2 regions of the Pseudoalteromonas phenolica genome follow, and region 1 is predicted to be linked to the other one. Evidence: predicted binding sites of a transcription regulator. Region 1 holds the regulator's gene; the other holds the start of a gene.

Region 1 (5,818 bases):
AGCTTGCGACAAAGGCAGCAAGCAAAGCGGTTAAAAGGTTAATACCAAGCCAAATAGAGCGGCGTTGGCTACTTTTTAAAACCGGTGCGAAGGTATCTTCTTCATCATCTAGACCTGCCATGCTTAACATGCTGTGTTCGGCGTCTTCACGAATAACGTCTACGATGTCATCGATGGTGATACGACCAAGCAGTTGCAGGTTATCATCAACAACCGCAGCTGAAATCCAGTTATGACGCTCGAATAGTTGCGCCACGTCACTTTCATCCATTGAAACGGGAATGGTTTCTTTCTCATCATCCATGAGGTCGGCAACCACTTTATCAGGTGGATTAGTTAATAAAGTTGAAATAGGCAGCGCGCCAATAAATTGATTCTCTTTATCTACAACATATAAGTCATCGGTGCCATCGGGTAACTCGCCTCGCAGACGTAAATAACGTAACACCACGTCGAGCGTCACATCAGGTCTGATGGTGACCGTATCTGTACTCATTAGCGCACCAGCAGAGCGCTCCTGATAAGACAGTGCTTGTGTTGCTCTTGCTCTGTCTTGTGCGTCCATTGCTCCGACAACGTCTTGATAGACGTCTTCAGGTAAGCTTCTTAGAACTTCACCTAAGTCATCGTCATCCATATCCTCAGTTGCGGCTGCAATGAGTTCAGGATCCATTTGGTTGATAATACCAATACGAACGTCTTCGGATAGCTCTTCAAGTACATCACCTTGGATGTCTGGGTCAACTAACTGCCATAATTGCGTACGGACTTTATGTGGGGATGACTCTAGTAGTAATGCGGTATCGCACGGTGGAGTTTCAGCCAGAATACGCCTAACCTGAACAAACTGACCATTGTTTATTGCGTGCGTTACTTGTTGTAATTGTTGCAACGTATAGTCTTGTTCTAAGGCTTCTGGCATAGGCAATCCATTTATTGAGTGGTGTGCACCGAGAATAAAGGTTTAGGCAGTTACTATGAATGCCTAAAAAGAGTACCTTAAGTTTAACGTAATTTTTGCAGAGTTACCAAGTGCTTGGTTATTCATCTTCATGAAATTTTTGTGCTATTAACTCACCAATGGCGGTCAGTGCGGGCTCGGCATCAGGGCCTTCGCAGCAAACTCGGAGTTGCTTGCCATGACTACTTTCAAGCATGAGTAGAGCAAGGACACTGTCACCAGGGGCTTCTTTATCATCTTGATATAGCGTGATTTGCGCATCAAATTGCAGGGCTAACTGCGCAAGTACTGTGGCAGCACGTGCGTGCAAACCACATTTATTCTGAATTAAAAATGTATCTTCTACTTTGACCATATTAGTCTGCGTCTTGCTCACGGTGACGAATTTGCACATTGTTATGCGTTTTGGCAAAGCTTTCACCAATGGTTTGTGCAAGGTAAACAGAGCGGTGTTGGCCGCCTGTACAACCAATTGCAATGGTTAAGTAACTGCGGTTATTGCGCTCTAAGTGAGGTAGCCAAGTCTGCACAAAGGTTTGTATCTGCCAAGTGAACTTCTGCACTATGCTATGGCTTGCTAGATAATCTTTAACTGGTTGATCTAACCCAGTAAGTGGTTTTAGTTCTGGTTCCCAATGCGGGTTTGGCAGAAAACGTGCATCAAATACATAATCGGCTTGTTTAGGGATGCCATGTTTAAAACCAAAAGATAAGAAAGTAATGATGAGCTGCTTATCTTTTTTACCAAGAATTTGTTCTCGAATAGTTTCTGCAAGCTGATGAACACTTAAATCAGTGGTATCAAGCAGAACGTCTGCGCGTGTAATTAATACATCGAGTAATTTCTTTTCTTCTTTAATCGCTAAATCAAGCGGTAAATTATTTAAAGAAAGTGGGTGTAATCGACGCGTTTCTGAAAAGCGTTTAATCAGTGCCTGATCATCACTGTCTAAATAGAAAAGTGTTGGGTTTGCAAAGCCGGGTAAGTATTCAAGAATGTCATTAAATTCTTGTTGCTCTTTTGGCAGGTTTCGCACATCAATACTGACAGCTATTTTGTCGTAGTTATCAGAGACACTTCTGACCAAAGAAGGGAGGAGGTTAACGGGAATGTTATCAACACAATAATATCCTAGGTCTTCCAATACCCTTAAGGCTACTGATTTACCTGACCCTGAGCGACCACTAATGATGATCAGTTCCATGGATTCCTCTCTATTTATTAATCTTGAAGCGCAATAAGTTGATAGAGTGCGTCATCGTCTTGTGCATGACGAAGTTGTTTACAAAACTCTTTATTGTTTAGTTTATCAGCAATTGCAGCTAAGGTCTTTAGATGTTCTGCATTATTACCTTCAGGTACAAGTAGTGCCAACAAAATATCGACAGGTCTATTGTCTATTGCGTCAAAATCAATTCCATTTTGGTTGGTCACTAAGATGGCAAAGATAGAGTCTATTCCTGCAAGTCGGCCATGAGGGATCGCTATACCCTTACCTATGCCCGTACTGCCTAATTTTTCTCGAGTCAGGAAGGCATCAAGGATTTCGTGAGCATTGTGTTCAGGAAGGTGCTGGCTCGCTAATTCACTAATGTACTCTAGCGCACGTTTTTTGCTATTAAAAAGGACCGCAGCTTTACTGCAGTCCTTGTTGATAATCGAGCTAAGTTTCATGGTTAGTGTCGAGTTAATTTCTCTTTATGTTTGATAACTTGGCGATCGAGTTTATCAACGAGTTTATCAATGGCTGCATACATATCTGAATGTTCATCTGAAGCGAAAATTTCAGCTCCATTTAAATGAACAGTGGCTTCGGCTTTTTGTACCAGCTTCTCAACATCTAAGATCACATGAACGTTGTTTATGTGATCAAAATGCCTTTCTAGCTTTGCAAACTTCGTGTTTACATAGTCTCTTAATGAATCTGTAATTTCTACGTGACGACCAGTTAAATTTAGTTGCATAAGCATTTTCCTTCTCTTGGTTTACGTCTTAAATCAGACTTTTACGCTGATTTGACGGTGGAATAGAGAGTGACTCGCGGTATTTTGCAATTGTACGACGTGCCACTTTGATTCCCTGTTCTGCCAATATATCTGCAATCTTGCTGTCGCTCAATGGCTTAGCAGTGTTTTCTGCAGCAATTAGCTTCTTGATCAATGCCCTAATCGCAGTGGATGAGCATTCACCTCCGTTTTCAGTGCTTACGTGACTTGAGAAGAAGTACTTCAACTCAAAAATGCCACGGGGTGTATGCATGTACTTCTGAGTGGTGACACGAGAAATGGTAGACTCGTGCATCTCGACCATCTCAGCAACATCATTTAAAACCATAGGCTTCATTGCCTCTGGTCCATGTTCAAAGAATGCCTGTTGTTGTTGCACAATGCAATTAGTAACTTTCATTAAAGTGTCATTACGACTTTCTAAACTCTTGATGAACCATTTGGCTTCTTGCAAGTGAGAACGTATGAACTGGCTGTCTGAGCTTGATTTAACTGAACGAGACATTGCCGCGTAATGATCGTTAACTCTTATTTTAGGCATGCATTCAGGGTTTAGTTCGACAATCCAACGGCCTTTCACTTTTTTCACTGACACATCAGGAATAACGTACTCAGATTCTTCACGGATAATACTGGCGGCAGGCTTAGGGTTAAGACTATGAATAAGCGTCATCACTTCTTTTAACTCAGGCTCTTTGAGCTTGGTCTTTTTCATGATGGTGCGGTAATCACGGCTAGCGAGTAAATCAATATGTTCGCTTAACACCATTTTTGTTTCAGCAATGAAAGGCGTATCTGCATCAAACTGATTGAGTTGAATACATAAGCATTCTTGTAAAGAGCGAGCCGCAATGCCTACAGGGTCAAATAGTTGAATGCGTTTTAATACAGCCTCAACTTCATCGAGTTCGATTAACTCTTCATCATTGCCTTCATTAATACTTTCGAGAAGCTCTTCAGTGCTGATAGTCAGTAGGCCTGCATCATCAACTGCTTCTACGATGGCAACGGCGATGGCTTTATCTGTAGGGCTAAACGGGGTGAGCTCTAATTGCCACATCAGGTATTCATGCAGTGTTTCAGTGGTTTCACCCTGATAAATGGTTTCGTCTTCAGGCATTGGACCACTGCTGGAGCTTGGAGCAGCGCTCATGTATTCGTCCCAAGTCACATCCATGGCTAGATCGTCACTGACCGTTTCTTTGCTAAGTGCTGCATCACTATCAAGCTCGTAATCGCTGGTCGGCTCCTCACCGTGACCATCATCAGCAGAATTAGAAAGTTGCTCGCCAGAGTCAGTATCTTTGGCTGCTTTGTCTGAATCATTGTCATCAGCACTTGGTTCTAGTTCTGATTCATCAACTTCAAGTAAAGGGTTGCTATCCAGCGCTTCTTGGATCTCTTGTTGCAGATCTAATGTGCTCAATTGCAGTAAGCGAATTGCTTGCTGCAATTGTGGTGTCATGGTTAGTTGCTGCCCCATGCGCAGCTGTAGCGATTGCCTCATGTATTTCTAACAATCCTTTTTGTTATTTGGATAATGTCTTGCATTAACTATAGACGGAATTGTTCACCTAGGTAGACGTCTCTAACGGTTTGATCAGCTAAAACTGATTCAGGTGTACCTGACGCGATTAATTCACCATGTGAAACAATATAAGCTTTCTCACAAACATCAAGAGTTTCTCTTACGTTGTGATCTGTAATGAGTACGCCAATGCCGCGATTTTTTAAATGCTCAACAATTTTCTTTATATCTAACACTGAAATTGGATCAACGCCAGCAAAAGGCTCATCTAAGAGGATAAATTTAGGGTTAGCGGCTAAAGCGCGAGCAATTTCTACTCGTCGACGCTCACCGCCAGATAAAGCCATGCCCTGACTGTCCCTAATATGCTGAATGTTAAACTCATCAAGTAGGTCGTCTAAAGTTTGCTCTCTTTGGATTTTGTTGAGGTCTTTACGTGTTTCTAAAATAGCCATTAAATTTTGATACACGGTCAATTTTCTAAAAATGGAAGATTCCTGAGGAAGATAACCAATACCCATACGTGCTCTACTGTGCATAGGTAGTAAAGTGATATCTTCATCATCTATGGTGACTTTACCTTTGTCACTTGGAACAAGACCGACAATCATATAAAAGCTGGTGGTTTTACCTGCCCCATTAGGACCAAGTAGACCAACAATGCTTCCTGCTTCTACACTCAGGCTCACATTTTTCACCACTTGGCGACCCTTATAGCTTTTAGCTAAGGCCGTAGCTGTTAACACACTCATGATCATTGACCTTGTTCAGGGTTAGATTTTGGAGACTTTTTCTCGGGCACAAGAATCGTGTGCACTCGTTGTTGGTTTTGCTCGTTTCGCTCGGCACTGATCAATTGTTTTTCGATGTCATAAATAATCGCTTCAGCCTTGATAACCTGACCTGCTTGATTTATTTCGGCCTTGCCTTTGATAGTAAGCAGTCTATTTGCAACGTCATATCTTACTTCTTCAGCGCTAGCACTTAACAAAGTACCATCGGCTTGCTTTTCAATAAACCGTGCGGGTTTACCTGTCGCGACTAAAAGCTGTTTGTTTTCACCTAGTTCTTCACGTTGATGAACTTCAAGTCGATCGGCGTAAATTTCACGATTGCCATGAATTATTTCAACATTTTCTTCAAAGATGCCAATGTTTGTCTTTAATTGTGCTTGCTGTTTACCAGCTTTTATTGACACTTGAGACATAGATGCTTCTTCAGCATAGCTGAGGTTAGAAAAGCCGAGTAACAGAAGTGAAAGAAATAGTTTATTGGTCATAATAAATGGTTCGCGTATGGTTAATGAGCTCAATAATTTCAGT
Region 2 (5,818 bases), 230 kb from region 1:
GGAGCTTTTTGCTGATGCTAGTACGACAACATGAAAAGTCATCTCACCTTGAGGTGAGTGAGTTGATGGAGTATGAAATCTCTGATCCTGATCTGTTAATTGAAGCTGATGGTGAAATGATAGGCGTGACACCGGCAGTCATTAAAGTCTGTCGCGGCGCTCTGAAAATGAGGTTATAAAAAAGAGCTGACATTAGTCAGCTCATAGAGGGAGATAATTAATACTGTAATTTAATAAAGCTTATTTAGATTTAAAGTTAAAAAGCTGGTAGCCATTCATTGCTGGGATCTGCGCAACTAAATTAGTTTCTGCATGTGCAATACCTTCAAATTTATCGCATAAGCCATTTGCTTGTTCTTCAATTTGTTTTGCTTGTAGCTGTACTTTTTCTTCAATTTGTTTACCCATGTTTTCCATGCGCGCTTCAAAGCTTTCCATGTCGCCACCTGAGCTGACCATTTCAGAGCCGATCAACATTAAGATACTGCCAATTGATTCCATCATGGCTGACTCGACGGCTTCTTCTATGTGAGTTTCAAAGTGGTTATCAAAATTTTCTCCGAACTCATGAAAGGTCTTTTCGCCCATGACAAATGCACCTTGTTGATAGAAGGTATCACTGATCTCAACGTGTAGTTCATCCATCAGACCGTTAAGGGACTCTAGTCCTTGTAGGTTGAACGCTTGCGCGACTTCATCCAATGCAACACCCGCAAGCTTCACGCCGTCAAGGGCGATGTTCGCTACTTGTGGCAGTTGCACCCTAAGTGAATCGGCATAATTCGCTAAGGCGTCTTTTTGTTCATGAGTTAATGTTATTGCCTGTCCATCAACATAAAGCTCACCATAACTGTCAATCGTTAGTTGTTTATTATTCTCTGCAGTGATCTGTAGTTGATTCGGTGTGATGCGAACATCGTTTTGGAAATCGACTTGGCACTGATCGCTGCTAATTTGAATACCGTGATCTTCATGAGCGATTGCTGAAGTACTTAAAATTAGCGATGTTGCTAGCATAAACTTTTTCATAATTATCATTCCTGTTGATAGACTCGATGATTACTTATCAAGATGAATGCCAAAAGTTAAAATCGTTTAAAATCAGCGGTTTATGTGTTTTTTGTTTTCTACTGGTAAGTGTGTATATAGCTAAAACAAAAATAAAAGTGGTCTATTTAACCAATTATTATGATTTTTAACATCGCTGCTTTCACGCAAGATGACATCGTAAAGTTTGCAAACCTAAAAAATCGGGCTAATTATTAATTCAGTATTGTGCTTATAGTCATGAGGTTGTTGCCATGCGTAATTCCTTTTCTGAAGATGTGCCTATTGATGATGAATTTGGTGCGGAGTTAGATGATTTAAATACAGAGTCTTCTAGCATACAAAAGCGCCGTGCTCGAAAAAGGTTAGAAGATTATTTTGAACAGAAGCGCTTACGCGAATGTTTAGGCGATGATGAGTTTGGAGATATTGATTAAACAAAGCGAGCTGTTAGAAGCGAGTTTCTTGGTTTAAATCAAAGTCAGATCAGGCAGTAGCTCTGCGTTAAATCTCAACTATCTAGACACGCTCTCGCAGTGCGGCATAATGGTGCACATGGCATAAAATAGTTTGAGATTAATATGGGCAAAGTTAAGGTTTGGGATGGTTTTATTCGAGGCTTTCACTGGTTGTTGGTTACTGCGCTAGGTGTGCTTTATATCAGTGGTGAAGAAGGCTGGTTAGAATTGCACTTTGTTACTGGTTATATGTTGTTAGCACTGATGTTAGCCAGATTAATTTGGGGTGTAATTGGTAGTGAAACAGCCAGACTAAGCAAGTTGATTAATCACCCGGCAAAGGTTGTTAATGCATTAAAAGGCAAAGAAGACAGAGTTGGCCACAATGCTGCAGGCAGTCTGATGGTTGTGCTGTTTTTTGTGTTGATCCTTCTACAACTCGTTACAGGGTTATTTACCACAGACGATATTCTTGTTGATGGTCCGTTAGTTCAGTATGTCAGCTATGATCTTGTCGAGTTAGCAGGATCAATACACCACAGTAATATCGATTTTATAATTGCCGCAATTGCATTGCATATTTTGGCTATCATTGCCTATCGTTTTAAAGGTAAAAACCTCATCAAGACGCTTTTAACGGGAACAGCAGAATCAAGCTTGCAACAACCAAAAATGAAGGCTGGTTGGATAGCTTATATCATCTTTGCTCTGTTAGCGGCGGTATTAATTTTCTTGTGGGGCATGGAGCCTTTAAGTCAATTGATTGCATAAGCCAAAACTTGAGTGAATAAAAAACCCGATAAACTTAGTTTCTCGGGTTTTTGCATTTTATGTGGTGAGCTACTTAATCACTCAATCGATTTAAACCATTCAACGCTGCTACACGGTAGGCTTCAGCCATGGTTGGATAGTTAAAAGTAGTGTTAACAAAGTACTCGATGTTATTACCCGGGCCCTTTTGTTCCATAATTGCTTGGCCGATGTGGACGATTTCTGAGGCACGCTCACCGAAGCAGTGAACACCTAAAATCTCTTTAGTTTCCGAGTGGAATAACAGCTTCAAGCTACCAACTTGTGTGCCTGTGATCTGCGCACGTGCAAGGTGTTTAAACTGCGCTCTACCAACCTCGTAAGGGATTTTAGCTGCTGTTAGCTCTTGCTCTGTTTTGCCCACTGAACTCATTTCAGGAATGGTATAAATACCAGCCGGAATGTCATTGATCAGCTTCTCGCTACAACCACCTGAAACAATGGCTTTGGCTGCGATACGTCCTTGGTCAAAAGCGGCACTGGCTAAACTTGGATAACCAATTACATCACCAACGGCATAAATGTTATCGATTTCAGTTTGGTAGCACTCATTTACTTTTAACTGTCCGCGGCCATCTGCTTTTAGGCCTACTGCGGCAAGATTAAGCTTATCCGTGTTACCGGTTCTGCCATTGGCAAATAAAATACAATCGGCACGTACGCGCTTTCCTGATTGTAGATGGAGTATTACACCATGCTCATGTGGTTCAACTTTGGCGAATTCTTCATTGTGGCGAATAACAATGCCACTATTCCAGAAGTGGTAACTGAGTGCATCAGAAATCTCCGCGTCCATAAACGCCAATAATCTATCGCGGGTATTGATCAAATCAACTTTGGCACCAAGGCCCTTAAAGATAGAGGCATACTCACAGCCAATAACACCGGCACCATAGATTAAAACGCGCTGAGGGTCATGCTCTAGACTTAGAATGGTGTCACTGTCATATATTCTAGGGTGAGAGAAATCGACACCAGGTGGACGATATGGACGTGAGCCTGTGGCAATCACAATAATCGGTGCTGTGATCACTTCATAAGAGCCATCTGCATGTGTGACTTTAATTGAGTAACGGTCGATAAAGCTGGCGTCACCTTGAAATAACTCAATGCGGTTCCTGTCATAAAAGCTGCTGCGCAGATTTGATTGCTTAGAGATCACATTACTGGCATGACTAAGAATGTCACCAAAGGTTAAACGCTGCGGCTTTTCAGTGAGGCTAAAAAGTGGGTTTTGTTTATATTCAATTAAACGGCTAACAGAGTGTCTGAGTGCTTTTGAAGGAATAGTGCCCCAGTGAACGCAACCCCCACCAACCGCTTTATGGCGCTCGATAACGGCAACACGTTTGTGACTTTTAGATAGGTTCATGGCGGCACCTTCACCGCCAGGACCTGAACCTATGATAATGGCGTCATACATAAATGACGCCGGCTTGTCTGTATTTGATTCTGCTTTTTGTTTGGCCACAGCCCCTCCTCAACTTGCGAGTTGGCTATCACCGAACAAATTAATACCAATCCGCAATAACACTTAATTATTTTGAGGGATTAAACCTGATGATAGCCGCGTTAAAGGTTTCTCATTTAGAACAACTAAATAACGAAATCTTTGCCTTGCTACCAACAAGGTTTTCTTGCCTCAAAATAGACCACTTAGTTAAGCGGTTTGGTATAAGCGTTCGATAATAGCCTTGCATTTAGTGCTAACCATGCTTGTTTTTGCGTTTGCCAAGCAGCTTCAAGTTCTTTGTATTGCTTGGCAATTGCCGAAGTATCACATTGCTCACGCATGGAATCAGCTTTTGCTTCTAATAACTGCTTTTGTGCCGCACAAAAGGTTTGTAACTTTTTTAGAAGCAAATCATATTCTTGTTGTAACAATGTAAGCTGATCTTGGGCTAAAGGCAATTTTGCCAGCTTAACTTTAGTCTTAAGTAACAAGGTTTCAGCTTTGGCTTTTTCGATACGCTCGACTGGTGTGCGTTTGAGTTTGCTGGCAAGGCCGACTGCTGCAAATGCACGGATCATCCATTTTGTTGGGTCGTAGTGGTACCAACGAATACCATTGCGATAGTCACTGGCAAAAATATGGTGGAAATTGTGATAACCCTCACCATAGGTGAACAACGCTAAAAAGCCATTATCACGGGCGGTATTTTTTTCAGTATATGGGCGAGAGCCCCAAATATGCGCCAGTGAGTTGATAAAGAAAGTAAAGTGCTGACTTAATACCAGTCTTAATACACCTGCCAATAACAACATACCAATAATGTCACCAAACAGTGCACCTAGCAGTAATGGAATACCCACATTCGTTAGTAACACAAGTTTCATGTAATGACGGTGTTGAAACATCACGATAGGGTTGCGTTGTAAGTCTCTAGCATTGCTGTAGTCGCCATAGTTTTTACCTTGGTAGTCACGCAACATCCAACCAATGTGGCTATACCAAAAGCCATTCGTCGCAGCATAAGGGTCCTTTACTGGATCATCGACTTGACCATGGTGCACACGGTGGTCGCTACTCCAATGTAATGCACTATTTTGTAATGCAAATGCACCACCTAGCGCAAATACCCATTGCACAGCAGGATGAGCCTCGTACGTTTTGTGCGCCCATAAGCGATGGTAACCAGCGGTGATAGACAAGCCGGCATAAAACATACAAGCAACAAAAGCGATCCAAGTGCTGGTTTCAAAGCCATGGGTGAATCCATACCAAGGCACTAGGGTAATTGCTGCCAAAAATGACAGGGCAAAAAACAACACATTTGTCCAAAGAAGAGGGGGTTTTTTCATCTTAAAAAATCTCAGCGTACACTTGTACGCTAAAATAGTATTTCATTCTCATCACGTCAAGTATTAGACTGCACAAGTTACCGATAAACTCTAAGGAGAAAATATGTCAGGCGTTCGTGCACAACAAAAACAAAAGACCCGACAAGCCTTGATTGTAGCTGCATTTAATCAACTCAGTGCAGAGCACAGTTTTTCTAATTTGAGTTTAAGGGAAGTGGCAAGAGAAGCGGGTATTGCGCCAACATCGTTTTATCGACATTTTAAAGACATGAATGAACTTGGTTTAACCATGGTTGATGAAGCAGGTTTGACGTTACGCCAACTGATGCGCCAAGCACGCCGTCGTATTGCCAGTGGTGGCAGTGTGATCAATACCTCTGTGCTGACTTTTATGGAGTTCATCGATACATCGAGTAACCAATTTAGATTGTTGTTACGAGAGCGTTCTGGCACATCAAAAGCATTTCGTGCTGCAGTCGCTCGTGAAATTCAGCATTTTATTTTAGAGCTTGCGCATTACTTAGAAGCAGAAACTCCATGCGATGCGAATCATGCTTACATGCAAGCTGAAGCCATGGTTACCTTGGTATTTAATGCCGGCGCTGATGCACTTGATCAAGACACACAGCAACGAGAAGAGTTGACTGAGCGCCTGATTTGGCAGTTACGTTATATCGCAAAAGGTGCGAATCATTACGGCA

What was found. Region 1 encodes sigma-54, which starts transcription at its own class of promoters, with help from an activator protein. Its sites were predicted from a motif close to GTTGGCACGNNNNTNGNNT; they were not measured.
Region 2: a site for sigma-54 is predicted at 1,065-1,083, ahead of PP2015_RS00460 (YggN family protein). Genes of this name have one in related genera too.

Annotation. Positions count from the first base shown of each region.
Region 1 is NZ_CP013187.1:327,608-333,425, forward strand. It holds gene mgtE (magnesium transporter) at 1-922, opposite strand, end outside; gene PP2015_RS01525 (HPr family phosphocarrier protein) at 1,041-1,316, opposite strand; gene rapZ (RNase adapter RapZ) at 1,318-2,166, opposite strand; gene ptsN (PTS IIA-like nitrogen regulatory protein PtsN) at 2,184-2,636, opposite strand; gene hpf (ribosome hibernation promoting factor) at 2,639-2,926, opposite strand; gene PP2015_RS01545 (RNA polymerase factor sigma-54) at 2,955-4,475, opposite strand; gene lptB (LPS export ABC transporter ATP-binding protein) at 4,523-5,248, opposite strand; gene lptA (lipopolysaccharide transport periplasmic protein LptA) at 5,251-5,775, opposite strand; gene lptC (LPS export ABC transporter periplasmic protein LptC) at 5,765-5,818, opposite strand, start outside.
Region 2 is NZ_CP013187.1:99,751-105,568, forward strand. It holds gene PP2015_RS00455 (diacylglycerol/lipid kinase family protein) at 1-179, shown strand, start outside; gene PP2015_RS00460 (YggN family protein) at 241-1,029, opposite strand; gene PP2015_RS00465 (PA3496 family putative envelope integrity protein) at 1,302-1,484, shown strand; gene PP2015_RS00470 (cytochrome b/b6 domain-containing protein) at 1,629-2,276, shown strand; gene sthA (Si-specific NAD(P)(+) transhydrogenase) at 2,350-3,738, opposite strand; gene PP2015_RS00480 (acyl-CoA desaturase) at 3,972-5,117, opposite strand; gene fabR (HTH-type transcriptional repressor FabR) at 5,221-5,818, shown strand, end outside.